Regions from separate parts of the Rhizobium sp. KNZ14-9A genome, predicted to be linked through region 2. Evidence: predicted binding sites of a transcription regulator. Region 2 holds the regulator's gene; each other region holds the start of a gene.

Region 1 (7,956 bases), 2.3 Mb from region 2:
GTTTTTCTGGAAGTTGGCGGCCTTGTCGTCTGACCCATACATCACGATGACAAGCGGTGCGGGGTGTCCTTCCGCTCCCTTGGGAATATGCAGGATCGCCGTGCGGTCCACGCCCTGCCACTTGTAAGTCAGAACTTCATCGGCATGAGCGGCCGTCCAGCCGAGAAGAAAAAGGAAGGCGGCGAATGGCAGGCGGAGCAATGCGCGGCACATGAAACATTCCCGCTTTCGAACGAAAATACAGCGACGAAACATAAGTCATTCGGTGTCGCTGGCAATGACCGAAAGTAGCGACGCCTAGGGACACGATGTCGCTTCCGGCGGATCGTGGACGAGGCGCGAAGTCCGCTCCCGTCCCATCGGTTTCCCGCAAGATCGAAAACACCCTCAGCGCTCAGGCAAGCCCGCCTGTCGCAAACCCTCGGCGGTCTGGGCCGCCCATTGCGGCACCCCCCGAAACACAGGCCTCGACAAATAACGCTCTATCGTAAAATGCGGCTCGATCTCCATGAGCTTGCCCGCAGCCCACCGGGCCGTCTTCACGTCACCGCTCATCGCCGCCCAGGCCGCCATCATCCGGTAGCACCAGGTCACATCGGGATGTTTGTTGACGACCTCCCGGGCAATTGCGACGGCCTGCGAAAGGGAGCCGGCCATGGCGAGCGACAGGGCCATGCCCATGCGCATGTTGAACGCAAGCGGATCCGCCGGGCTCAGCGTCAGCGCCCGTTCGAACCGCTCCGTAGCGCCAGTCTCGCCCTTGTAGCTTGCAACCCAGCCATAGCGCGCCCATGCCCAGGCATTGTTCGGGTCGAGCGCCAGCGCCCGTTCAAGATAGGCCGCCGCCCGCTCCTGATCGCCGCAATGGCTGAGTGCCCCGCCGACGGCGGTCAGGGCGGTCGGATCATCATCGATGGAGCCCACTGCGGCTTCGACAGATTTTAAAGCCCGCTCCAGATCCCGCTCCGGTTCCTCGGTCCAGATGTAGCCAAGGTGCTGGGCGTAGCACCATGCCAGAAATGCGTGGGCGCGGCCGTAAGCAGGGTCGATCGCGATGGCATCCAGAAGCAGCGGTATTGCCCGCTCGTTCGTCGCCTTGCTCTGGCCCCAGAGATACGGGTAGGCGCGCATGACGAGATCATAGGCGCGCAGGCTGCTGGGCGGCTTGCGCTTCGACAGCTCGGTTTCGGCACTCTGGATGGCCGGATGGATGGCGCCGGTCACCTGAGCCGCGATCCTGTCCTGAAGCTCGAATATGTCCTCGGCCGCGCCCTCATAACGCTCTGACCAGAACTGCATGCGCGTCTCGGTATCGACCAGCTGCACGGATATCCGCAGCCGCTCTCCTCCGCGCCGAACCGTACCCTGGACCACGTAGTTGACGCCGAGTTCCCGTCCGAGGTCACGCACGTCGACGAAGCGTCCCTTGTAGGTGAAGGCGGACTGGCGCGCGATGACGAAGAACTCCCGAACGCGCGAGAGCGCCGCGGTGATTTCCTCCACGACCCCATCAACGAAATACTCATCGCCCTGACCGCTGAGATTGTCGAAGGGCATGACGACGATCGACGGCTGGTCTCTGCCGAAGCGCGGCGCAAGTGACGGCGTTAGCCCTGGCCCGGCCTCCCCGCTTTCAGCCGCCTCCTGCCAGTCGACCCGAAAGACGGAAATCGGCCTCGGGATATTCTTCATAGAGCGTTCGCCAAGGCTCGTCAGCGTGAACGGCACCTTGCCATAGAGATGCTCGCGTACCGACCCGGAAATGCATATGCCTGCCGGCGGCGCCATCTCCTGCAGGCGCGCGGCGATATTGACGCCGTCGCCGAGCAGATCGTCACCCGACACAATGACGTCACCCAGATTGACGCCGATGCGGAACTCCAGGCGGCGATCCCCGGGGATGTCTTTTGGATTGCTCGAGAGGCGTCGCTGGATTTCGACCGAGCACCGGATAGCCTGAACAGCGCTTGCGAACTCGGCGACAAACCCGTCACCCGCAGTGCCGAAGATGCGGCCGTCATGCTCGCCCACTATTTCGGCGATCTGGCTGAGGCACGCGTTGAGAGCACGAACCGTGCCCTCCTCGTCCAGCGCCGTAAGGCGGCTGAAACCGGCAACATCGGCGGAAAGGATGGCTGCGAGCTTTCGATCCACAGCAGTGATTGCTCCGGCGGCGTATCATACCGTTGGATGAATATGCGCGGATTTTGCCAAATTCATAGAGTTTTGTCGCAAAGGGGACGGATGAATGACCGCCTTTGGCATGGCGTATCGCTGCGCTCTGACACCTGTCGGCCCGAAGCAGACCAAGCTTTGAGGCGCACTGCCAAACCTGCCCCGATCCTTCGCCGCTCCTGGCGTCACATATCCTTCACCGTTCCCGATTAGGCAGACCGAAATCCGGAGACTGCCCATGGACTCGACCACCCAGCCGAACCGCCCAAAGATCGCCGAGACCGTCATCCACCCGACGGCAAACCTGAGGGATTCCAGCGTCGGCAAATGCTGCGAGATCCTTGAGAATACCTCTCTGCACACGGTCGAACTCGGGGATTATTCCTATCTCGGGCAGCGCTGCATCGTCGGCGATGCCTCGATCGGGAAATTCTGCGCCATCGCCGCGGAAGTCAGGATCGGCGCACCCAATCACCCGATGGACCGCCCGTCGATGCACCGCTTCACCTATTGCGCGGAATATTACTCCGCAGACGCCGCGCGCGATCACTCCTTCTTCGCCGAACGAAAGGCGGACCGCGCCATCATCGGCAATGACGTCTGGATCGGCCATGGCGTCATCGTGCTTCCGGGTGTGACGGTTGGAGACGGCGCCGTGCTCGCGGCAGGCGCGGTGGTGACCAAGGACGTTGCGCCCTATACGATCGTCGCCGGCGTTCCCGCCAGGTTCCTGCGCGAGCGCTTCTCGCGAAACGTTGCGGAAAAACTTGTCGCGATCGCTTGGTGGGACTGGCCATTCGAGACCATCATGGCACGGCTCGCCGATTTTCAGTCCAGCGATATCGAAGCCTTCTGCGAGCGCTGGGCCTAGTTTGGGATTTCATTGAGAGAGACAAGCGGATCATGAGCGACGAGAGACATGAGCATAATGCGGCCTGCCACTGCGGCCGCGTCAAATTCCGGCTCCGGTTGGCGGACGAATTCAACACGATCCGCCGCTGCACCTGCTCCTACTGCCGCATGCGCGGCGCAATCGCCGTCTCGGCTGAGCTTGCGGATATCGAGTTCGTAGAGGGCGAAGACAACCTGACGCTCTATCAATTCAATACCCGCACGGCGAAGCATTATTTCTGCAAGACCTGCGGCATCTATACCCATCACCAGCGCCGCTCGAATCCGAACCAGTTCGGCATCAATGTCGCCTGCATCGAGGGTATCAGCCCCTTCGACTTTCCGGAGGTGCAGGTCATGGATGGCGTCTCCCACCCCTCCGATTCCGGCACCAAGGCGAGGGTCGCCGGCATACTTCGCTTCGAGCCGGCAAAGTGAGGTCATGCCAGGCGGGCGCTCCTGCCCCGGAACGGCTCCAGCGGCATACGGCCGCCAAAATGAAACGAGGCCCAGGCATTCGCCGGGCCTCGCTGATTGAGACGGATATGAGCCACGCTCAGCCTGGTGCGGCGTGACACGACCCCGTCAATAATCCCAGAAGATCGGCACCCAGCGAAAGGCTTCGCCGTCGACCGCCACATGGCCGATGGACGGGAACGGCAGGTGCGTGGCCACCAACAGTTCGCCGGTCGCCGCCAGTTCGCGCAGAAGTCGGATCCGAACGCGGACCGCTTCTTCGGGGTCGTGTTCGAAACCGTTGAACCAGTCGGGATGTTCGAAGCCCACCGCGAATACGGCGTCGCCGGCAAACATCAGCTTGTCGCCGCCGGAGGCCACGCGGACCACGCTATGCCCGGGGGTATGGCCACCGGTGCGGGAGACGACGACACCCGGCGCCACCTCGTATTCTTCATCGAACAGCCGCAGCTGGTTTTGGTACTCCTTGGCGAACCGCTTGGCGGCTGCCCGAAGCGCGTCCGGAAAGCCCGGCGGCATGGAGACGTGAGAGAAATCGGGCACCTCCCAGAATTTGACCTCGGCGGCGGCCACATGGATGCGCAGGTCCGGACGCAGCCGTTCCTTCACCCCTTCGACGAGCAGCCCGCCAACATGGTCCATGTGCATGTGGGTCAGCACAACGTCGGTCACGGAACCAAGATCGATGCCTGCGGCCTCCAGTCGCTTGATCAACTGTCCGGCCCGCGGCAGGTTCAAGTCCGGGTCGATCCCGAGCCCCGCATCGACGAGGATGGTCTGTGCGCCGCTACGCACCACGACCACGTTCAGCGACCAGTCGAAAGCGTCCGGCGGCAGGAACATGTCGCCCAGCCAGCCGGCCCGCACCTTCGGGTCGGCGTTGTGTCCCAACATCGCGGTTGGCAGCGGCAGAACCCCATCGCTGACCACCATCACCTCGATGTCGCCGATATCAAGCGCATAGCGCGACGGAACCAGCTCGCCGGGCTTTGCTCCACCGGGAGCCGAACTGTTCTGCGAGGACATATTTGTCTGTTGCGGACCCGTGCTACGGGCTTTTGTTTCTAACTGCGACATGACGCGCTCCTGTGTTGCGTGGACACCAGCCTGTCACTGTCCATTCGGTAATACGCGGATGTCGCATACCAGCATGGATCCGGCGCTCGAACCTCACGTTTCCAGACGTTTCCGTTTTCGAGCGCTCTTTGGTGTCGGCCCCTAACAACTACAGCCGCCCTCAGGCGCCCGTAATCCAAACTTACGTTTAAGACGCGGCGGCTGACCGTATGTCGCCTTTCGATCATGTTGCCAAAAGAGCCGGCACGCCGTTCAAACAAGAAACGAAATCAGGCTCTTACCATCGAAGGCGAGCTCGCACGTCTGCTTTCAGGATGATCCACGCAGCAGGGAGGCGATAGGATTCAGGGCCTAAGCTGCCATTCGCTTAGTGAGAGCCCTTCGTCAAAACTGGCTCCAAGGCATCGAGCAGAGCGCTCGGCGATACTGGCGGCCCGCCAGCTTTCCAGGAGTTCTGGAACTCGGCAATTTCTATCCCGACGAAGCCATGTTCTGCGATAACCTTGCAGCAGGCTCGCACATCATCCAGCGACAGGCCGCCTTCGCATTCGTAATCTGTCGGCACGATGCCGGGCTCCAAGACATCGCAGTCGAAATGCACATAGACGGAGCGGCCGGCGATCGCGCTCCCAAGGTCGGTCGCGAGATCGGCTCCTGGTTTGATATGCGGAATGTCGTGTTTCGCGATCAGATCCAGTTCATACGGATCGAGGTCACGTTGACCGACGAGAACAACCTGATCAAAGCTTAAACCCGCACCGAGACCGGAATTCCAAAGGCCAAGTGGCCCCGCAAGCGCCAGCCCGCCGAGATATCCGGTGGGGCTGGCCTCTGGTGGATTTAGATCGCCATGTGCATCGAACCACACGATGCAGGCCGCGGGATGGTGCTTCGCAACGGCTGGAAGGGTTGCCAGCGAAACCGCGCACCGGCTGGTGGCGGCGATCGACGCCGCGCCTGCGGCCAACACCTCGTCAAACCGGGACTGCAACTCTCTGAGCGACGGCAGGGCCGCATCGAGCTCTTCGCGCCATCCGCCATTCACGGCGGGCTCCGGGGTGCCGATCACTGCAGGAGAAATGCCGGTTCGGCGTTCCAATTCCTCGCCGATCGCCTTCGCACCCGGCATGGCCAGGTCGTTGTGATCGCCTGCGCGTCCCTGGAACACGGTATATTCTGCTTTTCCAGCCATCGCTTACAACCTCGCAACGTGTTGTTCCCACCCGTTTAACTGGATTCCGTGCGGAAAGCGAGAAGGTCAGCAAGCGCCGCGTTGCACCCATGTCGTCTGGGGTTTCAGCAATGTGCCCTACCCCGGAAACGGCTTCAGCGCCCCAACCCAGGCAACGAGCGCGACAACACAGGCGGCGATCACGAGTTCCCCCACGAACGGCATCTTTCGGGTGCTGTGGTCCAGTGCGCCATGGCGCGATCTGCCGGAGCGCTACGGCCGCGCACGACGACCGGCCCAACCGGACGTCGGAGGCCCCGATCAATCGGAGCCCCCCTTGCCTTGTGTCAGCCAACGTCTTGTGTCAGCGAACGCGCTTCTGGAACGACTTCTTCACATCATGCCGCCCATGTCAGGCATGCCGCCTGCTGCGGAATCTTTCTTGGGTATATCGGCGATCATGGCTTCCGTGGTCACGAGAAGCCCGGCAACCGAAGCCGCATTCTGCAGCGCCGTACGAACGACCTTGACCGGGTCGACGATGCCCATGGCGATCATATCGCCATATTCAGACGTCTGGGCGTTGTAGCCGTAGTTGTCTGTATTGCTCTTGAGAATGTTGCCGACAACGATCGAGCCTTCATCACCGGCATTTTCGGCGATCTGGCGAACCAGCGACTGGAGCGCCTTGCGGATGATGTTGACGCCGGCATTCTGGTCGTCGTTCTCACCCTTGACGTCAAGAACGATAGAGCAGCGCAGCAGGGCCGTGCCGCCGCCAGGAACGATACCCTCTTCGACAGCAGCACGCGTCGCGTTGAGAGCGTCGTCGATGCGGTCCTTCTTTTCCTTCACTTCGACTTCCGTCGAGCCACCGACGCGGATAACGGCAACGCCGCCAGCGAGCTTGGCAAGACGTTCCTGCAGCTTTTCGCGGTCGTAGTCAGAGGTGGTTTCTTCGATCTGGGCCTTGATCTGGGCAACACGGCCTTCGATGTCGGACTTGGCGCCAGCGCCGTCGACGATCGTGGTGTTTTCCTTGGAGATCGAAACCTTCTTGGAACGGCCGAGCATGTCGAGGGTGACAGACTCGAGCTTGATGCCGAGGTCTTCGGAGATGACAGTGCCGCCCGTGAGGATAGCGATGTCTTCCAGCATGGCCTTGCGGCGATCGCCGAAGCCCGGAGCCTTGACGGCGGCAATCTTCAGGCCGCCGCGCAGCTTGTTGACGACGAGGGTCGCAAGAGCTTCGCCTTCGACGTCTTCAGCGATGATGAGGAGCGGCTTGCCGGTCTGAACGACAGCTTCGAGAACCGGGAGCATGGACTGCAGGTTCGAGAGCTTCTTTTCGTGCAGCAGGATGAAGGCGTCTTCGAGGTCAGCAACCATCTTTTCCGGGTTGGTGACGAAGTACGGGCTCAGGTAGCCGCGGTCGAACTGCATGCCTTCGACGACTTCGAGCTCGGTTTCAGCGGTCTTGGCTTCTTCGACGGTGATGACACCTTCGTTGCCGACCTTCTGCATGGCATCGGCGATGTACTGGCCAACATCCGTCTCGCCATTGGCCGAGATCGTGCCGACCTGGGCGATTTCTTCCGACGTGCTGATCGTCTTGGCCTTGGAAAGCAGGTCCTTGACGACAGCAGCAACGGCAAGATCGATGCCGCGCTTCAGGTCCATCGGGTTCATGCCGGCTGCAACAGCCTTGCCGCCTTCGCGAACGATGGCCTGTGCGAGAACCGTGGCGGTCGTGGTGCCGTCGCCGGCGATGTCGTTGGTCTTCGACGCAACTTCGCGGACCATCTGGGCGCCCATGTTTTCGAACTTGTCATCCAGTTCGATCTCTTTGGCGACGGCGACGCCATCCTTGGTGATGCGCGGAGCGCCGAAGGACTTGTCGATCACGACGTTGCGGCCCTTCGGACCAAGCGTGACCTTCACCGCATCGGCGAGAATATCGACACCGCGCAGCAGCTTTTCGCGCGCATCACGGCCGAATATGATTTGTTTGGCAGACATGGAAACCTCCCGGGCTGATCGCCCAATGATCATTATAAAACAGAATAGGGATGCGGTCGACGATCAGGCGATAATGCCCATCACATCCGCTTCCTTCATGATCAGCAGATCCTCACCGTTGATCTTGATCTCGGTGCCGGACCACT
Region 2 (7,956 bases):
AGACACCTGCAATGTCTTCCAGCGAGGTACCGTCAAGTGCCACGATACCCTGATAGGGCTGGCTGAACTTGCCCTGATCAATGGTGAAGGCGAGAACGCCCTTGCCGAGAAGCTGTTCCGGCTCCGTTTCGCCAGCCGCGATCGCCTTATCGAGCAAGGCCTGGTCGAAGCGAGCGTAGGCCCGGACATTTTCCGGCGTGGAGAAATCGGCAACCAAGAGATCGACGGGACCGTCGCTCTTGGTCTGGACAGTGAATTTGCCCTCGAACTTCAGCGAGGTGCCGAGCAGCACCGTGAGCACCACCACCTCCGCCAGAAGGCGGGCGACGGGCGTGGGATAATGGTGGCGTTCGAGGATTGAATCCAGCATTGGGCCGAGCTGGACAGCGCGACCGCGCACATCCAGCCCTTCCACCTGGAAGGGGACGACATGATCATCGCCGGCGAAATCGAACTCGCCGAGGGCGGCGGCAGCTTCTGCCATGGCTTTCACTCCTGTTTTGTCAGAGCAGCCGGCCAGCGCACCGGCTGCTTGCGCAGCCGCGAGTTTGGAACTCGCGACATCCGATTATGGTTCAGATCGCGCCCAGGCACCAAGCAAGAATCGACTTCTGCGCATGAAGACGGTTTTCCGCTTCATCGAAGACCACGGATTGCGGGCCATCGATCACTTCGTCCGTCACCTCCTCACCGCGGTGAGCGGGGAGGCAGTGCATGAACAATGCGTCTTTGCCGGCCTGCGCCATCAAATGCGCATTGACCTGATAAGGCTGGAAGACATTGTGACCGCGAGCCCGATGTTCCTGATTCATGGAGACCCAGGTATCGGTCACCACGCAATCGACGCCGGCGACCGCACGGTCAGCATCATGGTAAAGCATGATTTCGGCGCCCTCATTGCGGGCCCAGTTCAGATAGTGATCCTTCGGCTCGGAACCAAGGGGTACTGCCATGTTCATGCGGTAGCCGAAACGGGCAGCCCCCTCCACCAGGGAATGCAGCACGTTGTTGCCGTCACCCGTCCAGGCGATCGTCTTGCCCTTGATTGGGCCGCGATGCTCTTCAAAGGTCATGATATCGGCCATGATTTGGCAGGGATGGGTATCATCCGTCAGCGCGTTGATGACCGGCACGGTCGCATGCTCAGCGAGCTCCAGCATACGGTTGTGGTCGGTCGTGCGGATCATGATCGCGTCGACATAGCGCGACAGAACCTTGGCGGTGTCGCCGATCGTTTCGGCGCGGCCGAGCTGCATTTCAGTGCCCGATAAGAACAAGGTCTCGCCGCCGAGCTGGCGCATGCCGACATCGAAGGAGACGCGGGTTCGCGTGGACGGCTTCTCGAAGATCATGGCGAGCATCTTGCCGGCGAGCGGCTTGTCGGCCGTGCCGGCCTTGAAAGCCTGCTTTCGCAGCTTGGCATCGTCCATGATGGTTCTGAGGTCGGATCCGGTGACGGCGGAAAGATCGAGGAAGTGTTTGGGGGAAGCCATTGTTCGTTACCTGCTACGCCCGCCGGCGGGCGGGGCATTGTCCTATCAAGCGGTCTTCTTGACCTTGGCGGCACGGATGTTTTCGGCAGCGCGTTCGAGACGGGAAAGACCCTCGCGCGCCTCCTCGGCGGTTACGACCAGCGGCGGCAGCAGGCGGATGACATTATCGCCTGCCGGGATCGCCAGAAGATGGGCTGCGCGGATTTCCTTCAGCAGCTCTGCCGAGGGAATGGCAGCCTTGACGCCGAGCAACAGCCCTTCGCCCCTGATATCTTCGATCACGTCGGGATAGCGATCCTTGAGCGATGCAAGGCCCTGGCGGAAGACGAGAGTGACATCACGCACATGCTGCAGGAAGCCCTCGGCCAGGATGACATCGAGCACCGCGTTACCGACAGCCATGGCCAGCGGGTTGCCGCCATAGGTGGAACCATGCGTGCCCGCCTTCATGCCGGAAGCGGCCTCTTCCGTCGCAAGGCAGGCGCCGAGCGGAAAACCGCCGCCGATGCCCTTGGCAACCGCCATGATGTCGGGCGTTATACCCGACCATTCATGAGCGAAGAGCTTGCCGGTACGGCCCACGCCGGTCTGCACCTCGTCGAGGATCAGCAGCAGGCCATGCTCATCGCACAGCTGGCGGAGCGCTTTCATGAATTCGGACGTTGCCGGGCGGACACCGCCCTCGCCCTGCACCGGCTCGATGAGGATGCCGGCGGTCTTGTCGGTAATAGCGGCACGGACAGCCTCGACATCGCCAAAGGGCACCTGATCGAAACCAGGGGTCTTCGGGCCGAAACCTTCGAGATATTTCTCCTGGCCGCCGGCGGCGATGGTCGCCAGCGTACGGCCGTGGAAGGCGCCATCGAAGGTGATGATGTGGAAGCGCTCCGGATGCCCCTTGGAGAACTGATAGCGGCGCGCAGTCTTGATGGCGCACTCGAGAGCCTCGGCGCCTGAATTGGTGAAGAACACCTTGTCGGCGAAAGTGGCATCCGTCAGACGCTTGGCAAGCTTCTCCTGCCCCGGCACTTCATAAATATTGGAGAGATGCCAGACCTTGTCGGCCTGATCCTTGAGAGCGGCCACAACGTGCGGATTGCCATGCCCCACGGAGGTAACGGCAACGCCCGCTCCGAAATCCAGATATCGCTCGCCCGTTTCGGTGATCAGCCACACGCCTTCGCCTCGCTCGAACCGCAGCGGGGCACGAGAATAGGTATCATAAAGCGGCGAGGCTTCAGCCATGGCGCAATCTCCTGGTCAGGCTCTAAGGCAACGGACTCCGGCTAAGAAAACCAGGCCCGAAAAATCAAAAATGCCGCCTTGCGGCGGCAGGGAGCACTATTTACTTTTCGCACTGCAATGTCAACAAAACTGAAGATTTAGCACATGCGTCAAGCCTCAAATCAGACTTGCAGGTCTATCAACAGCTAATGTTGCAGAAATGACTCTCCGGGGAAGCAAGTTGGGGAAAACCCTGAATTCGGATTCATCGGATTCACGCGAACTCTTGTCACAGAGTCAGGCTCACACTAGGTTAAAGTTCAATTACTAGACTGCATGCGGCGGAACTAGTCACCAAAATTGATCAGGCGTTTCTTGCTTCGGAGACTTCCGAGGCAACGGTGAGGGATTCTGCCATCACCAACGCGAAAGGTGGAGACAGGGCAATGAACTGGACAGACGAGCGTGTCGAGAAGCTCAAGAAGCTTTGGTCAGAGGGGCTGAGCGCCAGCCAGATCGCTGCGCAGCTTGGCGGAGTGAGTAGAAACGCTGTTATCGGCAAGGTTCACCGGCTCAGTCTTCCCGGCCGCGCCAAGGCCGGCGGCACGGCAACCGCTGCGCGCGCAACGAAGCGCAATACGTCGGCTCCACGCGCCCCGAACTATGCGTCTCGCATCACCACCCGCACCGTTACCCGCCAGCAGGGCGCAACGATGCTGAAGGAAGAGATCGAGATCGAAACGGTCGAGGAAATGGAATACGTGCCGGCCAAGAATGTGGTCGTGCCGATTTCACGCCGCCTTGGCCTGACGGAACTGACGGAGCGCACCTGCAAGTGGCCGGTCGGCGATCCGCTGAAGGACGACTTCTACTTCTGCGGCTGCGACTCCCCGGATTCCTCACCCTATTGCAACTATCACCAGCGCCTCGCCTACCAGCCGGTCAGCGAACGCCGCAAGGCTGTCCGGGTCGCCTGACCGCGCCTTCTCAACAGATGCAGCATCCGCCGCCCCTCTTCGCTGACGCGCAGAGGGGCGTATTTTTTAGTCGGCACAGGAGGGCTGGAAAACCGCTCCTGACCACGACTATCTGCCGGAGGCCGATCTCCGCCGGTCGTTCACCATGCCTGACAATGCGAAGTTATGTGGCCAACGCCACCAATGCGTTTCAGCCCTAAACTGGCATAGAATGGTGGTCCTGGCGCTGTAACGCGATTTTCTGATACAGATGCCGTATTCCCGTGGAGTAGCATAGCGCAAACAGTCACTCAGGGGTGCCAATGGAGATCGATCCAAAGCGGATGACAATGGGGTTCGTCGGGACGGGCACGATTACCGAGGCCGTCGTCACCGGATTGGGCAAGACAGCGTTTCGCGACACACCGGTAGTGCTGTCACCGCGCAACGCAAGCGTCGCCGCCCGCCTTGCGGCGGCAAACCGGAATGTGTCGATCGCTTTGGGGAACCAGGATGTTCTCGACCGATCCGATCTCGTATTTGTGGCCGTGAGGCCGCAAATTGCCGAGGAGGTCATCCGCTCGCTCCGATTTCGGCCGGGCCACCATGTCATCAGCTTCGTCGCGGCCACGCCAATGGATCAACTGCTGGCGTGGATCGATCAGCCAGTTCGCCTGAGCCTGGCAATTCCACTTCCGTACATCGCAGATCTTCAGGGCGCGACTGCGATCTACCCGCCCGACGAGGTTTCCCACGCCCTCTTTTCGGCGCTCGGAACGGCGATCCAGGTTGAAAACAGACCTGAGTTCGAACTTCTCGCGGTGGCGAGCTGCCTGATGGCCACCTATTTCGGCATCCTGGACGAGACGTCGACCTGGCTGCAGAGCCAAGGGCTTTCGAGAACGGCTGGCGACGCCTACCTCCGTCAATTGTTTTCCGGCCTCGCCCATGCTGCCCGTTCGAAACCTGTCGCGAGTTTTGATGAACTCATCGGCGAGCATTCGACCAAGGGCGGATTGAATGAACAGGTGCTCGAAGACTTTCGCGATTTCGGTGGCACTGCGGCTCTGCAAAAGGCTCTTGATCGAGTTCTCGCACGCATTCGTCTGTAGAAAGCAGGTTCTCTCGAGGTCCGCTTTCGGCGCCTGGTGTCGGCTTTCATAAGAAGCTAGGGGTGTCAGATAGACAAGCGGGCCGCCCGGCGAAACCGAGCGACCCGTTCGTGACCTCCGATCACTCGGATCAGGCTTCCATGGAATATCCCGCGCCGCGGACGGTGCGGATGACATCCTGCATGTTGGAGAAGTTCAGCGCCTTGCGCAGGCGGCCGACATGGACGTCGACGGTACGTTCGTCCACGTAGATATCGTGGCCCCAGACGCCATCCAGAAGCTGCGAGCGGGAGAAGACCCTGCCCGGCGACGACATCAGGAATTCGAGCAAGCGGAATTCGGTCGGGCCGAGGCGGACTTCGCGGCTCTTGCGATGAACGCGATGGGTTTCGCGATCGAGCTCGATATCACCACACTTCAGAACGGTGGAGAGAACCTCCGGACGGGCGCGACGCAGCATCGCCTTGACGCGAGCAACAAGTTCCGGCGTGGAGAAGGGCTTGACGACATAGTCGTCCGCGCCGGTCGAGAGACCGCGAACGCGTTCGCTCTCTTCGCCGCGTGCCGTCAGCATGATGATCGGCAGACGCTCGGTCTCCGGCCGCATGCGCAGCCGGCGGCAGAGCTCGATGCCGGAAACGCCCGGCAGCATCCAGTCAAGGATGAGCAGGTCCGGCGTGCGCTCCTGAAGCCGGATTTCGGCCTCGTCGCCACGGAGGATCGTATCCACCTCGAAACCTTCAGCCTCGAGGTTGTAGCGGAGAAGCACGCTCAGCGCCTCTTCATCTTCAACAACTGCAACTCTTGGGATCATGCGTGTCAGTCTCCTAATGCATGATCCTTAAACCGGGGGTGATTTAAGCAAGGGACCATGCAGAAACTTGGAATTGGCTGCGACCTTTGCGCGCCCCAGCGCAGGGCGCGCACGCAATTGGCAGGTCCGGATTACTCCGTCACCGCACCGACGGTATTGGAGCTGTCGTCCTTCGGACGCTCACCTTCCGGCTGGGCGCCGGTTGCCATGTAGTAGATCGTCTCGGCGATGTTGGTCGCATGGTCACCGATACGCTCGATGTTCTTGGCGCAGAAGAGAAGATGCGTGCAGCTCGTGATGTTGCGCGGATCTTCCATCATGTAGGTGAGGAGTTCGCGGAACAGCGAGGTGTACATCGCGTCGATCTCGTCGTCGCGCTCGCGGATGGACTTGGCCTTGTCCGCAGAACGCGTCGTATAGACGTCGAGCACTTCCTTGAGCTGGACGAGCGCCAGTTCGGAGAGATGCTCGAGACCGCGGGCGAGCTTGCGCGGAACGCCGGTGCTTTGGACGGCGATGACGCGCTTTGCGGTGTTCTTGCCGAGGTCGCCGACACGCTCGAGGTCGGCAGCGATGCGGATCGAACCCATGATCTCGCGAAGGTCGGAGGCCATCGGCTGGCGACGGGCGATCGTGACGATCGCCTTGTCGTTGATTTCGCGTTCCGCGTGATCAAGGATCACGTCGTCGGAAATGACCTTCTGGGCGAGCGCAGTGTCGCCGTTGACCAGCGCACGGACGGCCTCGCCGACCATCTGTTCGGCAAGACCACCCATCTCGGAAATGCGCCGGGACAGGAATTTCAGATCGTCATCGTAAGCGGAAAAAATATGTGTCGATGCCATGGGGCTTTGTCCTCGAAAATCGGGAAGGCTTCACATCGCCAAAATCAGCCGAACCGGCCCATGATATAGTCCTGGGTGCGCGGATCGTCGGGATTGGTGAACATCTTGTCGGTGTCGTTTTCCTCGACCAGGTTGCCGAGGTGGAACATTGCCGTACGCTGTGATACGCGCGCGGCCTGCTGCATGGAATGCGTCACGATGACGATCGTGTAGTTTTCACGCAGCTCATGGATCAGCTCTTCGACCTTTGCAGTCGCGATCGGGTCGAGCGCCGAGCAGGGCTCGTCCATCAGGATGACTTCCGGGCTGACGGCAACGGCGCGTGCGATGCACAGACGCTGCTGCTGACCACCGGACAGGCCGGTGCCGGATTCATGCACGCGATCCTTGACCTCATTCCAGAGGCCGGCGCGCTGCAGGCTCGTCTCGACGATCTGGTCGAGGTCGGCCTTGGACTTGGCAAGGCCATGGATGCGCGGTCCGTAGGAGACGTTTTCATAGATCGTCTTCGGGAACGGATTCGGCTTCTGGAACACCATGCCGACGCGGGCGCGAAGTTCGACCACGTCGATGTCGGGATCGTAGATATCGTCGCTGTCGAGCGTGATCTTGCCGGTGACGCGGCAGCCATCGATCGTATCGTTCATGCGGTTCAGCGACCGCAGGAAGGTGGACTTGCCGCAGCCCGACGGGCCGATCAGGGCGGTCACGGTGTTTTCGCGGACGTTCAGATTGACATCGAAAAGCGCGCGCTTCTCGCCGTAATAAACGGAGACATCCTGTCCGATCATCTTATACGGGACGTTGCTCATTTTCTGGTCCAGCGCCTTCTCGACTGCAGCTTCCGTCAACATGTTCATGATCTCTACTCCGTTTACCAGCGGCGCTCAAAGCGACGACGCAAGAGGATAGCTCCCATGTTCATGACGATCAGGAACAGGAGCAGGACGATAATGGCACCCGAGGTTCTTTCCACGAATGCGCGCTCGGCTTCGTTGGCCCACATGTAGACCTGAACCGGAAGTGCCGTGGAGGGATCGAGTGGACTGCTCGGCGCCTGGGCGACGAAGGCGACCATGCCGATCAGCAGCAGCGGCGCAGTTTCGCCGAGTGCGTGGGCAAGGCCGATGATCGTGCCGGTCAGGATGCCGGGCATTGCAAGCGGCAGCACGTGGTGAAACACCATCTGCATCTTCGAGGCGCCGAGGCCGAGGGCAGCCGCGCGGATCGACGGCGGCACGGCACGGAGTGCTGCACGCGTCGCGATGATGATCGTCGGCAGCGTCATCAGCGTCAGCACCAGACCACCGACCAGCGGCGCCGAACGCGGCAGGCCGGCGAAGTTGATGAAGACCGACAGGCCGAGCAGACCGTAGACGATCGACGGAACGGCGGCGAGGTTGTTGATATTGACCTCGATCAGGTCCGTCAGCTTGTTCTTCGGCGCGAATTCCTCAAGGTAAATCGAGGCGGCGACGCCGATCGGCAGCGAAAGCACGAGAACGATCAGCA
Region 3 (7,956 bases), 2.9 Mb from region 2:
TCGGTTCGCCGGCGTCGTCTGCAAGCTCGAGCACGACCTTCTCACCGAGAATGCCGCCGCTCTTGTTGATTTCATCGACGGCGGTCTGCGCGCCGTTCTTTACCTGATCACCATAGGCTGCCACCGGACCGGTCAGCGGTGCGATGAGGCCGATGACGATATCCGCATGTGCGAGCGGCGCAAATGCCAGCGAGGCGACGAGCGTCGCCGTCAGAGTCTTCAGGGTCATGTTCTCTCTCCTTGGGTAGGGTCGTCTTCGACCACCGGTTGCTTGCCGCGAAAGCCGTTTCTTTTGTCAGCGATCCTTTTGGGAGCGTGCCAAGGACGAGGAAAAGCTGCGCGATCAATGAGCCCAGCGGCCATATTTGGCTCGCGCGGCGCATGGCAAGATTTCTAGGAATTTCGGTGAGATTCCGCAAGATGATAACAAGATCAGGTTCGTTTTCGCCAAATCTGGAAAGATTGCGCCCGATTTTTTGATTTTTCAGTCCATTTCCCGCAATTTTCGGTCTGCCTTGTCTCGACCATTCCTCGCACTTGCCGCGGCCGCATCGGGGCAGTCTAATCTGCGACCGTCAGACGATGTTTTTTGATCGCGTGCTTTCAGTCGTGCATGACTTGCAACCTTTGCAGAAAGTCGAGGCGAAGCTTCCCCGACAGAGCATATCGACGGCCGCGGATAAGCAGATATCCGGTAATGGCGCCGTTGACCACTGTTTTGGTTTTACTGTTTTAGCAAGTTAACAATTGATTCTAAGAATCCCAGTATACTACCATTCCCTAGTATATTGTTGCGGCGCAAAAAATATTCGATTTGTCGATACAGGCATATAGCGGGAACAGATATCTGGATGCTCAAGCGTATTGAAGCCAGGCAGGTGCGGACTGGGATGTTTATCGAGATGGTCGAGGGCATCTGGCACGATCCTCTTCTATCTCGGCGGCGGTTCTTACTGCGACGCGAGAGCGATACGCTGAAGCTTAACGAGTGCGCGGATGCGGGCGTCGTGATCAACACGACCAAGGGCCTCGATGTCAGGAACACCTCACGTAAGATCGAGGTCGACGTCAAGGCGGCGCGTGAGACCATTCAGAAATCCGTGGAGGTGCTGGAAAATGTCTTCGGTCGGCTGCAGGGCGGAGATGGGATCGCCGTCGATCAGGTCGAGCCGGTGATTTCCTCCGTTTCCAAATCGATGGATGACCACCCCGCCGTCTTCATCAGCGTTACCCGGCTGAAGTCCAAGGACGAAGTGACCTTTCTGCATTCCCTTTCGGTCAGTGCCTTGATGATCCTTTTCAGCCGCCATCTCGGACTGGATGAGGAAGTGGTGCAGACACTCGGCACGGCTGGGCTGTTGCACGACGTCGGCAAGCTCGAAATTCCGCTCGAAGTACTCAACAAGGAAGGGCGCCTGAACGAAGACGAGATCCAGTTGATCCGTGATCATCCGGAAAAAGGGCATGCGATCCTGTCGCGTCAGGAGGGCATGTCGGAAATCGTTCTCGACGTTTGCCTCAATCATCATGAACGGATCGACGGCAAGGGTTATCCGCGCAAGCTGTCCCACGGCGAGATCAGCCTTCACGCACGTCTTGCCGCGATTTGCGATGTCTATGACGCCGTTACTTCGGTGCGCCCCTACAAGGCTCCGTGGAGCGCGAAGGAGGCGCTGAGCTGGATGCTGGCCAATGAAGGGCATTTCGACCGCCGGCTCGTCAAAAAATTCGCCCTCTGCCTGTCGATCGCCTCCGTTTCCTGAGGGTATCTATTTCATCACATAAGGCCTGCGGGGATCTGATCCGCCGCAGGCCTTATGTCTTCGTGATCCGTGACTCCCCGAAAGCGCGCAGGATGAGGAAGCTGCTCTATTGATCAGCGAGCGCCTTTCCCAGGAAATCCGTGACCATGCTGGAAACCTGCTGGTGAATTGTTCCGCGATCCGCGCCAACACCATCCCGGCAGACGATGCTCTCCCCTGGCGCTTCCTTCTCGATCAGTTCGGCGGCGCCCGGTTTGCAGGGTTGCATGAAGCTGAAATGCAGCGATCCGGGGATAAGGCCGTAGGTGGTGGTCGCAGGCGGCAGATAGCGGGCAAGGTAACCGGAATCCTTGTTGGTGGCGGCTATGTCCGCCTCGGTTGCCGTGTCCGCATCGACATCCGCCGAGGCACCCAGCACCATGAGGGGGATATGGATTGCCGCAAGGCTCTCCGGTGTCAGCCCGCGGCCAGGTCCGAGATCGAGTGTCGCGACGGCACGAATCCTCGCATCACCGAGATCCGCGGCCATCGCCGCATTGGAGGCCGCATCGCGCCCGATGCCGAGCGCCTCGAATATTTTGCAATAGATCGGGCTGAATTCAGCCACGCAATTCGTCGTCACCTTGGCTGCATCGAAGCGGCCGCCCGCCAGTTCGACGACCGTCCAGCCGCCGAGCGAATGGCCGATGGCGGCAATCCGATCGGATGCCACGCCGCCCGTCAGATCGGGATTGTCGAGCAGAGCATCGATCGTGCGGCTGAGGTCGCCGGGGCGCTTCCACAGTTCGACGGTATCGGGCTTTCGCATGTCGAATGTGGTCGTGCCGGGATGATCGGGTGCGGCGACGACATAGCCTGCGTCAACGAGGTCGGCCGCAAGCCAGGCGAGGTTGCGCCAGCTGCCGCCATAACCATGGGAGAGGACGACCAGCGGATGCGGGCCGGCTATGGGTTCGGCATCCTTGATTACAGGTTGGCCGATGAAGGCCGGTGTTTCGCCGAGAAGGACCGGTGTGGCGTCAGACGCGGTCGGATACCAGATGCTGACATGCATCGGGCGATCGGCGTTTTTGCCGGGCAGGGTGGTTTGGCGGAAACCGGTTCCGGCATGTGCTGCCGATACCAGCAGCAGGAGCAGAGGGAGGACAAAGGCAAGTCTTGGCATGGGATCTCCATTGGGTTGATTTGCCCTGTCTGGAGGAAATCCCTGAGGCTGGAGACCGATAACGCGATTGAGGTCGCCGATATCAAAAGAAAGGGCGAGGCCGGAGCCTCGCCCTTGAATTCACTTGGGACGATTGAGCTCAGATGTTGTTCTGCAGGATCGTACGCAGCTTGCCGAAGAGTTCGTCGATGTGCTTCTTCTCGATGATCAGCGGCGGGGAGAGCGCGATGATGTCGCCTGTCGTGCGGATCAGCAGGCCGCTTTCGTAAGCCTTGAGGAAGGCCGTGAAGGCGCGTTTGGTCGGCTCACCGGCGATCGGGTCGAGTTCGATGGCGCCGATAAGGCCGGTATTTCTGATGTCGATGACGTTGGGGCAATCCTTCAGCGAATGCAGCGCATCAGCCCAGTAGTCCGAGAGTTCGGCTGCACGGGTCAGCAGGCCCTCTTCCTTGTAGGTGTCGAGCGTTGCAAGTGCTGCGGCCGAGGCGATCGGGTTACCGGAATAGGTATAGCCATGGAAGAACTCGATCATGTGCTCGGGGCCATTCATGAAGGCATCATGGATTTCCGAGGTCACAAAGACCGCGCCCATCGGGATGACGCCGTTGGTCAAGCCCTTGGCGGTGGTGATGATATCGGGCTTCACATCGTAGTATTGAGCAGCGAAGGGTGCGCCCAGGCGGCCGAAGCCGGTGATGACTTCGTCGAAGATCAGCAGGATGCCGTGCTTGGTGCAGATCTCGCGCAGCTTCTGCAGATAGCCCTTTGGCGGAATGAGAACGCCGGTGGAGCCAGCGACCGGTTCGACGATCACGGCGGCGATCGTGGACGCGTCATGCAGGGTAACGATGCGCTCGAGTTCGGTGGCGATATCGCCGCCATGCTCGGGTTCGCCGCGGGTGAAGTTGTTCTTGCCGGGCAGGTGGGTGTGCGGCATGTGGTCGACGCCGGTCAGCAGGGTACCGAACATCTTGCGGTTGGTGACGATGCCGCCGACCGAGATGCCTCCAAAGTTGACGCCATGATAGCCACGCTCGCGGCCGATCAGGCGGAAGCGTGAGCCGTTGCCCTTCACGCGGTGATAGGCGAGCGCCACCTTGAGCGCCGTTTCCACCGATTTAGAACCGGAATTGGTGAAGAGGACGTGGTCCAATCCTTCCGGCGCGATGTCGACCAGGCGGTTGGCGAGCTCGAAAGCCTTGGGATGGCCGAGCTGAAAGGCCGGGGCGTAATCGAGTTCGCCGGCCTGTTCGCTGATCGCCTCGGTGATCTTCGGACGGCAATGTCCGGCATTCACGCACCAGAGGCCAGCCGTACCGTCCAGAACCTGACGCCCGTCATGGGTCTGGTAGTACATATCCTTGGCGCTCACGAAGAGGCGCGGTTCCTTCTTGAACTGACGGTTTGCGGTAAAGGGCATCCAAAAGGCGCGAAGGTCGTTTGGCGTTGCATTCAGGCGGTTGGACATGCTGTTCTCCTGGCCGTTGGGGAGGCCGTTCCCGTTCAAGGCTTGGCGCCGTTTATTTTTACTGCCCGGTCAAATTATCAGCGCCCGGCAAGGCGTCAAGCCGAAGAAGCGCCGCTGTCTGCCGTTGCCGGACACTTCGGGCGTCATCAATCCTTCGCCCGGCATTGCTACAAAAATCGATGGCCGCAATGGCCGAGGGCATTTCATCCATTTCCTTGAAATTCAACCGTTTTTACCGGAGGTAGTCATGACGGACCGCCAGAAAACCAGACCGCGTCCCAATCCGCGGCGTGCATTTGCGCCGAGCTACGGCACCATTCTCGAAGAAGGCGTTCGTCGCCGTACCGTTCTCAAGGGCTTCATCGCAGCCATGGGGGCAGCCGCTTTTGCGCCGGCGCTCGAAGCAACGAGGGCGGAAGCCGCCGAGTCGACCCTTACTTTCCCCGAACTGAAGCGCGTGCGTGACACCGCCGACCATTGGCCTGATGGTTACGAGCGCCAGATCCTCATTCGCTGGGGCGACGCTCTCTTCACCGACAGCCCGGAATTCGATGTCGCCAAGCTCAATGGCAAGGCTGCCGAGCGCCAGTTCGGCTATAACAACGACTTCACGCAGTTCCTGCCGCTGCCCTGGGGCGAAAAGAGCTCCGATCACGGCCTGATGGTCGTCAGCCATGAATATGCGACGCCCTTTCTGATGTTCCCGGGCCTGATGGCGGACGATTACCGCGAGAAGATGACCGAGGATCAGATCCGCGCCGTCATGGCTGCTGTCGGCATATCCGTTTTCGAAGTGCGCAAGGATGGCAATCAGTGGCAGGTGGTCAAGGACGGCAAGTATAACCGCCGCATCCACATGAGCACGGAGATCGGCATTTCCGGCCCGGCTGCCGGCGACGACCGGCTCAAGACCAAGGCCGATCCGACCGGCACGGTTGTCTTCGGCACGATCTCGAACTGCAATGGCGGCATCACACCCTGGGGCACGATGCTCTCAGGCGAAGAAGGCGCGATGGATGTTTTTGCCGGCGACTATACCAAGTTGCCGAACCAGGAACTGGTCGAGCGCCAGGGCTGGGACGAGGATGAGAACGACATCTATTCCGTCAGCCGCGTCGAGCCGCGTTTCAAGTTCGAGGAAGAGCCGAACGAATGGATGCGTTTCGACTGGGTGGTGGAAATCGATCCGTTCGATCCGACGGCAAAGCCGGTCAAGCGCACTTCGCTCGGCCGCATGACGCATGAAGGCGCGCAATGTTGCGTCGCGCCTGACGGCCGCGTCGTGGTCTTCATGGGCGATGACGACGATTTCGAATATATCTACCGCTTCGTCACCCGCGATCCGTGGAACCCCAACGATCGCGCCGCCAACAAGGATCTGCTCGATCACGGCACCCTGTCTGTCGCCAAGTTCGAAAGCGACGGCACGATGCGCTGGATCCCGCTCGTTGCTGGCGAAGGCCCGTTGACGGCGGAAGCCGGCTTCAAGACGCAGGCAGACGTGGTTCTCGCCACCCGCACTGCCGCCGACCTCGTTGGTGCGACGCCAATGGACGGGCCGGAGGGCTTCATCCCGCATCTCGGCACCGGCAAGCTCTATGTGGCCATGACCGAAAACGAGGATCGCCTGCCGAAGGGCCAGGGTGACGACGAGAAGGAACAGGTCAACGTTGCCAATCCACGTGGCCCCAATCCGCATGGGCATCTGCTGGAGCTTGTAACGCCAGGCGGTCCTGACAAGCCCGATTACGCCGCTGAGAGCTTCAAGTGGGACGTCTTCGTGCTCTGCGGCGATCCGGCCAAGCCCGAAGACCAGGCGATGTTCCATCCAGCGACCACCTCGGCCGGCTGGTTCACCGACCCCGATAACCTTGCCGTGGATCCAGCAGGCCGCCTTTGGGTGACCACCGACGGCCCGCCGCCGGAAGGCATCGCCGATTCCGTCTATGTAATGGATACGGAGGGTTCGGGCCGCGCTTTGCCGAAGCTCATCTATATCGCGCCTGTCGGTTCGGAGACCTGCTCGCCGACCTTTACCTCGGACGGCTCCAGCGTCTTCCTCTCGGTCCAGCATCCGGGCGAATTGCGCATGGCCGATAACGAGGATGCGACCTCAATGGAAGATGCCGGCACTAACTGGCCGGACTTCAAGCCGGGTGTGCCGGCGCGTCCGTCGCTCGTCGTGCTGACGCGCGCTAGCAACGGAGTGGTGGGCAGCTAACCTGTCGTTCTGACACAGACGGGACCGGCAATTCTTGCGAATTGCCGGTCCCAAAGGTTTTACGTGCTGAAAATCGTTAAGCGGCGCCCGCGGAAGCATTTCCCTGGAACGCTGCTCAGACTGACATCATGTCAGCGCTGACATCAGGCTGCAGACCTGCTCCGGTTCTGAGCCACGTAGATATCCTCCAGCGTCGCGAGGATCTTCATGACCGGCTCGGAGTTGCTGGAATAGTAGATCGTCTGTGCATCACGACGGGTCTTGACCAGCTTCTGAGCGCGCAATTTCGACAGATGCTGGGAGAGGGCCGACTGGCTCAGGCCGACCTGGGTGGCGAGAACGCCGACAGGCACTTCTCCCTTTACCAGGCTGGTGAGGATCAGCAAACGCTTGGGGTTGGCCATGGCCGATAATAAAGCTGCCGCCACATTGGTGTGCTCGGCCAAATCAGAGGTTTCCATATTTTTTCTTCCTAATGCGAAACGTACATCATCCGTACAGGCACAGGCCGTCAGACGGTTCTTTGACTGACAGCGAAAACTAGCAATTGGGCTCGAAGATTGTATATACCTAAATTTAAGGTATCAGGTATGCTATTTTAGATATGTTTGAACAAATGTGATCTAAGTCCTCAGCGGGTATGTCGAACTCGCAACGCATCAATAAGTCACCTGAAATCATATCAAAACCTTCGGAATCGACCCCACATATGCGCCAGGGACCCGCTTCAGGTGCCTTCAGCCTGGATGTCAGCGCTAACATGAGGTCCGGATGGCGCGCTACTAAATCTTGCACTGCGGCGTCAGCTTTTTCAGCGATGTGATCATTTGCCTCGGAGTGAATCACGAGATCGCTGCCGTCCAAAATGTAAGCACGGCCGAATCCGCCATTAAGGCTGGCCGATTGCGGGATGAGCCGGAAGAAACGGAAATCCGGGAAATCGATATAGAGTTTCGCCTTGGCGTGACGGTTGAGGAAACGAGCGCGGATGCGCGCGTGGAGAGGCGTATCCCGCTCCACCTGTTCCGCACGGCATTGGGTCGTCAGGCGGGCATGGGCAAGCGGATCGCCCTTGCCGGGCTCGCCGGTCAGGAGCGAGGCCCTGGCATCGGCAGCGAGCGCTTTCGTGTGGGTCGAGAGCGCGGAAACGAGAATGACCGGCACGCCGTCTATGTCGGTGCCGAGGAGAACCCGGCTTGCGAAGGGAAAGCCGGTTTCGGGATCGAGAACGGCGAGGGCAGCATAGCGGGCGGAGCGCAAGAGAGTGCGCGCCAGCTTACGGGCCTCGTCGTCGGTTTCGCGGAGCGTAGAAGACTGTTCTTTCATATCCGCGTTGTCG
Region 4 (7,956 bases), 910 kb from region 2:
TGCTTCGTCGCACCCACTGTCGCCGTGTTGCCCGATCATCGCGATAGCCCGCTCGTCGAGGACGTGTTTCCGCATGCGAACCTTCCTCCACGGCTCGCCCGAATGGTCGGCCGTGACGTCGATGTCATGAAGCTGGGCGCACAACTGACGGATTCCCGGCTCGTCACGATCGTCGGCCCGGGCGGAGTGGGAAAGACGACCGTCGCGATTGCTGCAGCCCATCAGGCCGCCGAGGTTTTTGCCGGACACGTGCTGTTCGTTGATCTCGGCGTGGTCGCCGATCCGAAACTTGCTGCGACGACGATCGCTGCCCTGCTCGGACTTCCGGTCCAGGCCGAAGACGCGACACCCGATGTGATGCGGTTTCTCAGGGACAAACGCCTTCTCCTGATCCTCGATACCTGTGAGCACCTGGTGGAAACGGTCGCCACCATTGCTTCGTCCATTCTGGACGCCGCACCACAGGTGCATATCATTGCGACGAGCCGTGAGGCGCTGCGCATCGACAGCGAGCGCATCTACAGGTTGGATGCTTTGGGATATCCACCGGAAGTCAATGAAGCGCCGTCCGCAGCCGTTCAGCAATATCCGGCAGCGCAGCTTTTCGTCGAACGTGCGATAGCCAGCGGTGCCCAACTCGACGGAAACGAGGCCGAAGCTGCAATTGTCTGCGACATATGCCGAAAGCTCGACGGGGTCGCCCTGGCCATCGAACTCGCCGCCAGACGCGTCGAGGCCTATGGTTTGGAGCAGACCGCAGCATTGCTCGATCAAAGGCTGACACACCTGTGGCAGGGTTTGCGGACAGCCCCGCCGCGCCAGCAAACGCTGCAGGCCACCCTCGACTGGAGCTATGGGCTTCTGTCCGAAACCGAACGTGCTGTGCTGCGCAGGCTCGCGGTGTTCGTGGGAAATTTTCCACTCGATGCTGCTTTGGAGGTAGTGACGAACGACACGCTCGATCGTGCTTCGGTTTTTGCGGCTATCGACAATCTAGTGGAAAAGTCGATGGTGGCCGCCCGCCCGATCGGTGCCATGATGCGTTACCGGCTTCTCGACACCACGCGCGCCTACGTGATCGAACTCGGCAGGAACGACGAGTGGCAGGAACTGGCGAGGCGGCACGCAGCCTATTGCCGCCTTTGGTTCGAACAGAACGGCAGCGAGTGGACATCGCTCTCGACCCCCTTGGAGCGAGCGCCGCACTTCAATGCAGTTGATAACGTTCGCAGCGCACTTGAATGGTGTTTTGGAGAGAACGGCGACACATCGCTCGGGGTCGGCCTTGTCGCCTCCGTTGCTCCTGTCTTCCGTGCAATGGGCTTGCTGCCGGAGTGCCAACGATGGACGGAGCGCGCACTCCAGTCGCTGGACGATGCCACCCGTGGCACGAGCGAGGAGATGCAGCTCCAGGCGGCATTCGGAGTATCGATGATGTTCATGCGAGGCCACAACGAGATGTCGGCTGCCGCGCTGAACAGGAGTTTGGAGATAGCCGAAGCGCGCGGCGACGACCTCAATGCCGCAAGACTGCTGGGACCGATCCACTTCTTCCATCTGCGCAGCGGCGAGTTCAGGCTATGCGTGGAATACGCCGAGCGCTGCACCGAGATCGCCGATCGAATAGGCGATCCTGCGGCGACCACGCTATCCAGGGCTCTTCTCGGCCTCTCTTACTGTCTGGTCGGGCGCCTCGCTGAAGCACATGCGACGCTGAAACCCGTTGTCGAGCCCGCTCTTTCGCCAGCCAGCAAGCAGATGCATTACGGCTTCGATCACTACACCTGGGCCAGGATAGGCTGGTCGACAAATCTCTGGCTGGAAGGCCATACCGACCGGGCTCGCGCGGTGATCCGCCAATGCTTCAAGGATGCGGAGACGATGCGCCATCCCGTATCCTTCGCGATCTCGCTGAGTTCGATCGCGACGCTTCTGTGGATCGGCGATTTCGACGTGGCGGAGGAACACTTGGTTTCCTTCATCGCCCGCGCGGAGACCCAGGCTTTCGGCCCTTATCTCTCCATGGGGCATGCTTACAAGGCCGAGATCGCGATACGGCGGGGTGACTTCGAAGCCGGCGTTATGGCGCTGCGTAAACAGCTGGAGGATCTTCACGCCACACGCTTCGAACTCTTCACGGTGCGGTTCCACTTCGTTCTCATCATGGGCCTTCTGGCCGGCGGGCGATCTGCCGAAGCATGGGAACTCGCAGAGGAAACCGAGCAGCTGATCGAGGAAAAGGGCTACTATTCCTACCTTCCGGAGCTTCTGCGGCTGAGGGGCTGCATTCTTTTGGCTGCACCAGGACTGAGCCACATGGATGCAGAGACCTGTTTTACGTTGTCATTGGACGTGAGCCGCAGGCAAGGCGCTGGCGCCTGGGAAATCCGGGCGGCAACTGATCTGGCGAGGCTCTGGACGGAGCATGGGCGGACCGAGGAAGCCGATGGGCTGCTTCGACCCGTTTATGAGCGGCTGACGGAGGGGAGGGACACGCCCGCTCTTCGTGCGGCCGCGCAGGCGCTCGCGCAAGTCGGTTGAGAGGCGCGGAGCGCGCTGTAATTGCAGCGATCTTTTATTGGTGGTGACGGATTTGGCGTGAAGGCGGCCAAGCTGTTCATGCGCGGATATTGCCGGACATGGTGGCTGTTATCATCCCTAAAATCGTTTGATTTCAATGAGAAGTCTGTCAAAGCTATGTGACGGACTACACCTGAGGAAAAGCCTTCATGTTTTTGCTTTCCGTCGCCGCCATCTGGGCGGTGGCCGCCATCACGCCAGGTCCGAACTTCCTCATCGTCGTCCGGACGGCGCTGGAGGGTTCGCGAAGCGCGGCAGTGGCCGTCATCGCTGGCGTCATCCTAGGCACCTTCTGCTGGGGGCTCGCCGGCTGGCTCGGCATCAGCGCACTCTTTGCGGCCGCACCTTTCGCCTATCTGTTCCTGAAGGTCGCCGGCGGGCTCTATCTCTGCTTCCTCGGTGCAAAGCTCGTCTGGAGCACCTGGCGCAAGGCGGGCAGTGGAGAGCCGCAAGCCGTGCGGGCAGGGATCGGCCCGAAGCAGGCTTTCTATTCGGGGCTCGCAACCAATCTCGCCAATCCGAAATCGGCCTTCTTCGTCGCCTCGCTCTTTGCGGCGACGCTGCCGGCCGAGCATAGCTGGATGCAGGGTGCTGCTGCCGTCGCCACGATGGTTCTGGTCTCCTCGCTCTGGTACTCGTTCGTGCTGACAGTATTGCGCAACCCTGCCGTTGCAGGCGTCTATGCGCGCGGCCGTAGAACACTTGACGCCGCGGCCGGCGTCATCTTCATGGGCTTCGGCCTGAAACTTCTGACCTCAGCGCGATAACCATGGCAAACATGATCTCCTTCGATATCGACAGCGTCGAACCGGAAGTCGGCGCTCCCGCCGCCGAGCGCATCATTTCCGGCAATCCGCAATTCCGCACCTGGAACCTGGAGGAGGCCGAGGGCGGCCTCTATTCCGGCATCTGGGAGGCAACGCCTGGCAAGTGGCGGATCGTCTATGAGGAGTGGGAATATTTCAGCCTGCTCTCCGGCCATTCGATCGTGACCGAGGATGGCGGTGAGCCGGTTCATCTGAAGGCGGGCGACCGGATGATCCTCAGGCCAGGCTTTAAAGGAACCTGGGAAGTCGTTGAAACAACTCGCAAGGATTATGTGATCAAGGTCTAAAAAGCTGCCCGGATGGATGGCTTTTGATCATTCTCATTAATAGTGTCTACATCATCAAATGATAGATCTTATCTGCAGCGCATTGCGGACATGATGTCTCCTGCCGTCACCATAGACATGGCCTTGCAATTCATCTTTTCGGGATTGGCATGTCGTCGAATCTTGCAGGTAGGCACGTTCGAACCCAAACGTCTTCCATCATTGCGACAACCATCTTCTTCCTCGTCGTCGCTCTCGTGCTGACGGGCCTCATGGCCCATGTCGTCGCCACGATGAACCGGTCTGCAAACAAGATCGATGATGCCAGGGCCACGCGCGCTGCCCGTGCAGCGATCTCGGCCTTTGCCAATCGTTTGAGCGCGACAACCACGGACAACGCCGTATGGGATGATGCCTATAAAGCGATCTCATCTCCTGACGCCACGGATTGGGCCTATGAGAACTGGGGCAAGACCACAGCGGATTATCCGCTCTATGACGGCGCGGTCGTGATCGGCCCCGACCGCTCTTCGGTCATCTCCGCATACGCCAAAGGCAAGCCCTTCCAGCCTAGTGCTTCTTTCGGCGAAGCTTTTTACCAGCAGATCGACAAAGCTGCTGAATCCGGACAGGCGCCGGTGGTCAATTTCATCCGGACCGAAACGGGCATCGCGCTGATCGTGTCACAGGCAATCCAGCCTTTCACCGCAGAAGGCGAGCTTCCGAAGCTGAGTGTCCTGAGCCTCTACAAGGATCTCACGTCGGAGGTTCTCGACACTTTTTCGGACGAGCATGAACTCGAAGGGTTGCGCCTTGCCGCCGCGCCCGAGTCGGGCCTGCTGAACACGCCGATCACGGACATAGGAGGTGGCGTCATCGGCCATCTTGTCTGGCCCAGCAAAGCGCCCGGAACCGCCGTGTTTCACGAAGTCTATCCTTACGTCGCGGCCGCTGTCATCATCCTTGCGATGTTCCTGGGTGGTGTTCTGCTGGTGGGTGCAGCAGAGGCGCGCCGCCTACGCCAATTGGCGCAAGCGGCGATTTTCGAAGCGAACCACGATAGCCTGAGCGGCCTGTTGAACAGGCACGGGCTTCTCGCACTGCTGGAAGAGCTGGAAGATACCGATGTTGCGCCACCCCGGCTCTATCTGGTCGATCTCGATGGATTCAAGGCTGTCAACGACGCCTGGGGGCATGCGGTAGGGGATGACCTGATCCGGATCGTCTCGAACGCCCTGATCGCCTGTCACCCTGAAGTCGTTGCGGCCGCCCGGCTGGGAGGCGACGAGTTTGCGCTGGTGCAGATTGGAACCGCCGCGCGTGGGGAGATAGAAGAGACTATTCTGGCGCTGTTCACCGAGCCCTTCAAAATCGAAGGGCGAACAATCGAAGTTGGCGCAAGCATCGGAGCTGCCGCACGTGACGGAGACGTACCGCCTTTGGAGCTTCTCCGCAGGGCGGATATGGCGCTCTATCGTGCCAAGGCAAACGGCAGAGGCCGGGCGATCGAATACGACCCGGAGCTGGATCTGGAACGCCAGAGGGTCGCCGAAATGGAAGCTTTGTTGAAGAGCGCCATTAGCAATGGTGCGATCGAAGCCTTTTTCCAGCCTCTCGTCTCTGCTGCGACAGGTGCTGTTACTGGTCTTGAAGCGCTAGCGCGTTGGCGAGTTCCAACAGGGAACATAAGCCCTGAGATTTTCATCCCGCTCGCCGAAAGGTGCGGCCTCATCGATGCGCTCGGCGCTCATATGCTGAAAACATCGATCGGGCATGCCAAGAACTGGCCTGGCCTGTCATTGTCGGTGAACGTTTCGCCGGTCCAACTCTGCAATCCGGAATTCGCCGCCGAAGTGATCTCGCTTCTGCAGGAGCTCGATTTCGATCCGAAGCGTTTGACATTGGAGATCACGGAAGGCGTCCTGATGACAAATCCGGAACAGGCCCGCAGGTCGATAGATCACCTCAAACAGGTCGGTATAAAATTCGCGCTTGATGACTTTGGCTGCGGCTATGCAAGCATCGGCGCATTGCGGCAGTTCGGGTTTGATCGCATGAAGATCGACCGTTCGCTCGTATCCGCTCTCGACCAAGCCTCGAATGGCGCCGATGTTCTGAGAGCCACCATCTCCCTGGCGACCGCTCTGCAGATTCCCGTGACAGCTGAAGGTATCGAGAATACGCGCCAGGCGGCGATCCTGCGTGAGGCCGGCTGCGACCAGCTGCAGGGCTATCTGATCGGAAAACCTATGTCGGCACTCGAGATATCCAGCAAGCTTCAAGAGCTTGCCGCATAGATTGCGGCAGCACACTCGGGTGGTCGTCCGGTCCTCGGAGCATTTTGGCGTCTGAAAACGACATTTTCACGCATTGCTGCGGCAATCGACCGCAGCCCTGCGGCAATAGGGCTGCACCTCATTTACGAAGGCTTTGTCAGCGCGCGATTCACTAGGAAAGTCAGTGACTTCAGCGACTTATGCACAGCGTTGCATTTCATGTCACCCGTCACAAACTGTCATCAAACTGTAATAATAGACGCCTAGCCGCCTTCCCGTGACGAGGAAATTCAGCGCCCCTGACAGTGGACACCCCCTCCATGGCGCCGAGCCTCGTCGTCCTTTCGTTCCATCAGGGAAGAGTTGCAAATGCTCACCAAGAAACTTCTTTCGGCCTGCCTCGGCGCCGGCCTGGTTGCCGCTCTGGCAGTCTCGGCCTCCGCTGCCGATATTACCGGCGCTGGTTCGACCTTCGTCTATCCGGTTCTTTCGAAGTGGTCGGCAGACTACAACAAGGAAACCGGCGACAAGCTGAACTACCAGTCGATCGGTTCGGGCGGCGGTATCGCCCAGATCAAGGCTGCAACGGTTGACTTCGGCGCTTCCGACGCCCCGCTCAAGCCGGAAGATCTGACGGCTGGCGGCTTTGGCCAGTTCCCGCTCGTTGTCGGCGGCATCGTTCCCGTCATCAACGTCAAGGGCATCAAATCAGGCGAACTGAAGCTCTCCGGCAAGGTCCTCGCTGATATTTACCTCGGCAACGTCACCAAGTGGAACGACAAGGCCATCGCCGATCTGAACCCGGGCCTGAAGTTGCCCGACAGCCAGATTGCCGTTGTTCACCGTTCGGACGGCTCGGGCACGTCCTTCAACTGGACCAACTTCTTCTCCAAGGTAAACCCGGACTGGAAGTCGAAGGTTGGTGAAGGCACTGCCGTCAACTGGCCGGTCGGCATCGGCGGCAAGGGTAACGAAGGCGTTGCTGCTTACGTTACCCGCGTCAAGGACTCGATCGGTTACGTCGAATACGCCTACGCCCTGCAGAACAAGCTGCCCTACGTTCTCATCCAGAACGCTGCCGGCCTGTATCCGAAGCCGAACGCTGAAAGCTTCTCGGCTGCAGCTGCAAGTGCAGAGTGGGGCAAGGCTCAGGACTTCTACCTGATCATGACCAACGCACCGGGTGAAAAGGCTTGGCCGATCACGGCAACCACCTGGGCCATCATGTACAAGGAACCGAAGGACGCTGAACGCTCCAAGGCTGCTTTCTCCTTCTTCAAGTGGGCTCTCGAAAAGGGTCAGAAGGAGGCTTCCTCGCTCGATTACGTTCCGCTTCCGGACACGCTCGTGAAGCAGATCGAAGATTACTGGACGGCCTCTTTCAAGAGCTGATCCTGACGAAACTGCGGTCGGGGCGGAAAGCCAAGCTTTCCGCCCCGAATGCCTTTGACACCCCCTCAAAGCAGCAGAGCGTACGGATATGAGCGAAGCACTGGCGTCGCTGCCCGCCGACACCGCGGGCGTGAAGCGCCGCGACGGCGCCGCAGGCGATCGGATTTTTTATTGGATAGTTTTGGGCTGCGGCCTGTTTGTTCTCGCCGCTCTGCTGGCAGCGGCGATCTCCATGGCCATGGGCGGGCTTCTTGCCTTCCGCACCTTCGGCTTCGGCTTCCTGACCGGCACCGAATGGGATCCGGTTGCTCAGCAATTCGCCGGTCTCGTGCCGATCTACGGCACGCTGGTCACCTCGGCACTCGCCATGATCATCGGCGTTCCCGTTAGCCTCGGCATCGCGGTTTTCATCACCGAGGTTGCGCCGCGCTCCATCCGCGGGCCGATCGGCGACGCCGTCGAGCTTCTCGCCGGCATCCCCTCGATCATTTACGGCATGTGGGGTCTTTTCACCTTTGCTCCGTTCATGTCGGATTACATCCAGCCGGTGCTCATCGACTGGCTGGGTCCGATCCCGCTGATCGGTGCGCTGTTTTCGGGTGCGCCGCTCGGCAT

What was found. The regulator PhoB, encoded in region 2, activates phosphate uptake and scavenging genes when phosphate is short. The targets are predictions, from matches to a motif close to TGTCATNNANCTGTCAT.
Region 1: a site for PhoB is predicted at 2,359-2,375, ahead of ACR9ZQ_RS11375 (DapH/DapD/GlmU-related protein). Genes of this name have one in related genera too.
Region 3: a site for PhoB is predicted at 4,538-4,554, ahead of ACR9ZQ_RS08235 (PhoX family protein). Genes of this name have one in related genera too.
Region 4: a site for PhoB is predicted at 6,187-6,203, ahead of pstS (phosphate ABC transporter substrate-binding protein PstS). Genes of this name have one in related genera too.

The regions. Positions count from the first base shown of each region.
Region 1 covers NZ_JBPGXB010000002.1:1,043,362-1,051,317, reverse strand. The annotation lists gene ACR9ZQ_RS11385 (CE1 family esterase) at 1-213, opposite strand, end outside; gene ACR9ZQ_RS11380 (adenylate/guanylate cyclase domain-containing protein) at 388-2,154, opposite strand; gene ACR9ZQ_RS11375 (DapH/DapD/GlmU-related protein) at 2,414-3,046, shown strand; gene ACR9ZQ_RS11370 (GFA family protein) at 3,079-3,504, shown strand; gene ACR9ZQ_RS11365 (MBL fold metallo-hydrolase) at 3,652-4,569, opposite strand; gene ACR9ZQ_RS11360 (arginase family protein) at 4,988-5,812, opposite strand; gene groL (chaperonin GroEL) at 6,185-7,810, opposite strand; gene ACR9ZQ_RS11350 (co-chaperone GroES) at 7,874-7,956, opposite strand, start outside.
Region 2 covers NZ_JBPGXB010000002.1:3,313,059-3,321,014, forward strand. The annotation lists gene ACR9ZQ_RS23235 (Hsp33 family molecular chaperone) at 1-484, opposite strand, end outside; gene argF (ornithine carbamoyltransferase) at 576-1,493, opposite strand; gene ACR9ZQ_RS23245 (acetylornithine transaminase) at 1,539-2,738, opposite strand; gene ACR9ZQ_RS23250 (GcrA family cell cycle regulator) at 3,164-3,694, shown strand; gene ACR9ZQ_RS23255 (pyrroline-5-carboxylate reductase) at 3,997-4,785, shown strand; gene phoB (phosphate regulon transcriptional regulator PhoB) at 4,916-5,599, opposite strand; gene phoU (phosphate signaling complex protein PhoU) at 5,731-6,444, opposite strand; gene pstB (phosphate ABC transporter ATP-binding protein PstB) at 6,489-7,304, opposite strand; gene pstA (phosphate ABC transporter permease PstA) at 7,319-7,956, opposite strand, start outside.
Region 3 covers NZ_JBPGXB010000002.1:430,625-438,580, forward strand. The annotation lists gene ACR9ZQ_RS08215 (branched-chain amino acid ABC transporter substrate-binding protein) at 1-229, opposite strand, end outside; gene ACR9ZQ_RS08220 (HD-GYP domain-containing protein) at 852-1,763, shown strand; gene ACR9ZQ_RS08225 (alpha/beta hydrolase family protein) at 1,870-2,928, opposite strand; gene aptA (omega-aminotransferase AptA) at 3,068-4,396, opposite strand; gene ACR9ZQ_RS08235 (PhoX family protein) at 4,644-6,617, shown strand; gene ACR9ZQ_RS08240 (ArsR/SmtB family transcription factor) at 6,761-7,078, opposite strand; gene ACR9ZQ_RS08245 (HugZ family pyridoxamine 5'-phosphate oxidase) at 7,194-7,943, opposite strand.
Region 4 covers NZ_JBPGXB010000002.1:2,400,438-2,408,393, reverse strand. The annotation lists gene ACR9ZQ_RS18650 (ATP-binding protein) at 1-2,541, shown strand, start outside; gene ACR9ZQ_RS18645 (LysE family transporter) at 2,730-3,347, shown strand; gene ACR9ZQ_RS18640 (cupin domain-containing protein) at 3,350-3,694, shown strand; gene ACR9ZQ_RS18635 (bifunctional diguanylate cyclase/phosphodiesterase) at 3,844-5,970, shown strand; gene pstS (phosphate ABC transporter substrate-binding protein PstS) at 6,319-7,341, shown strand; gene pstC (phosphate ABC transporter permease subunit PstC) at 7,430-7,956, shown strand, end outside.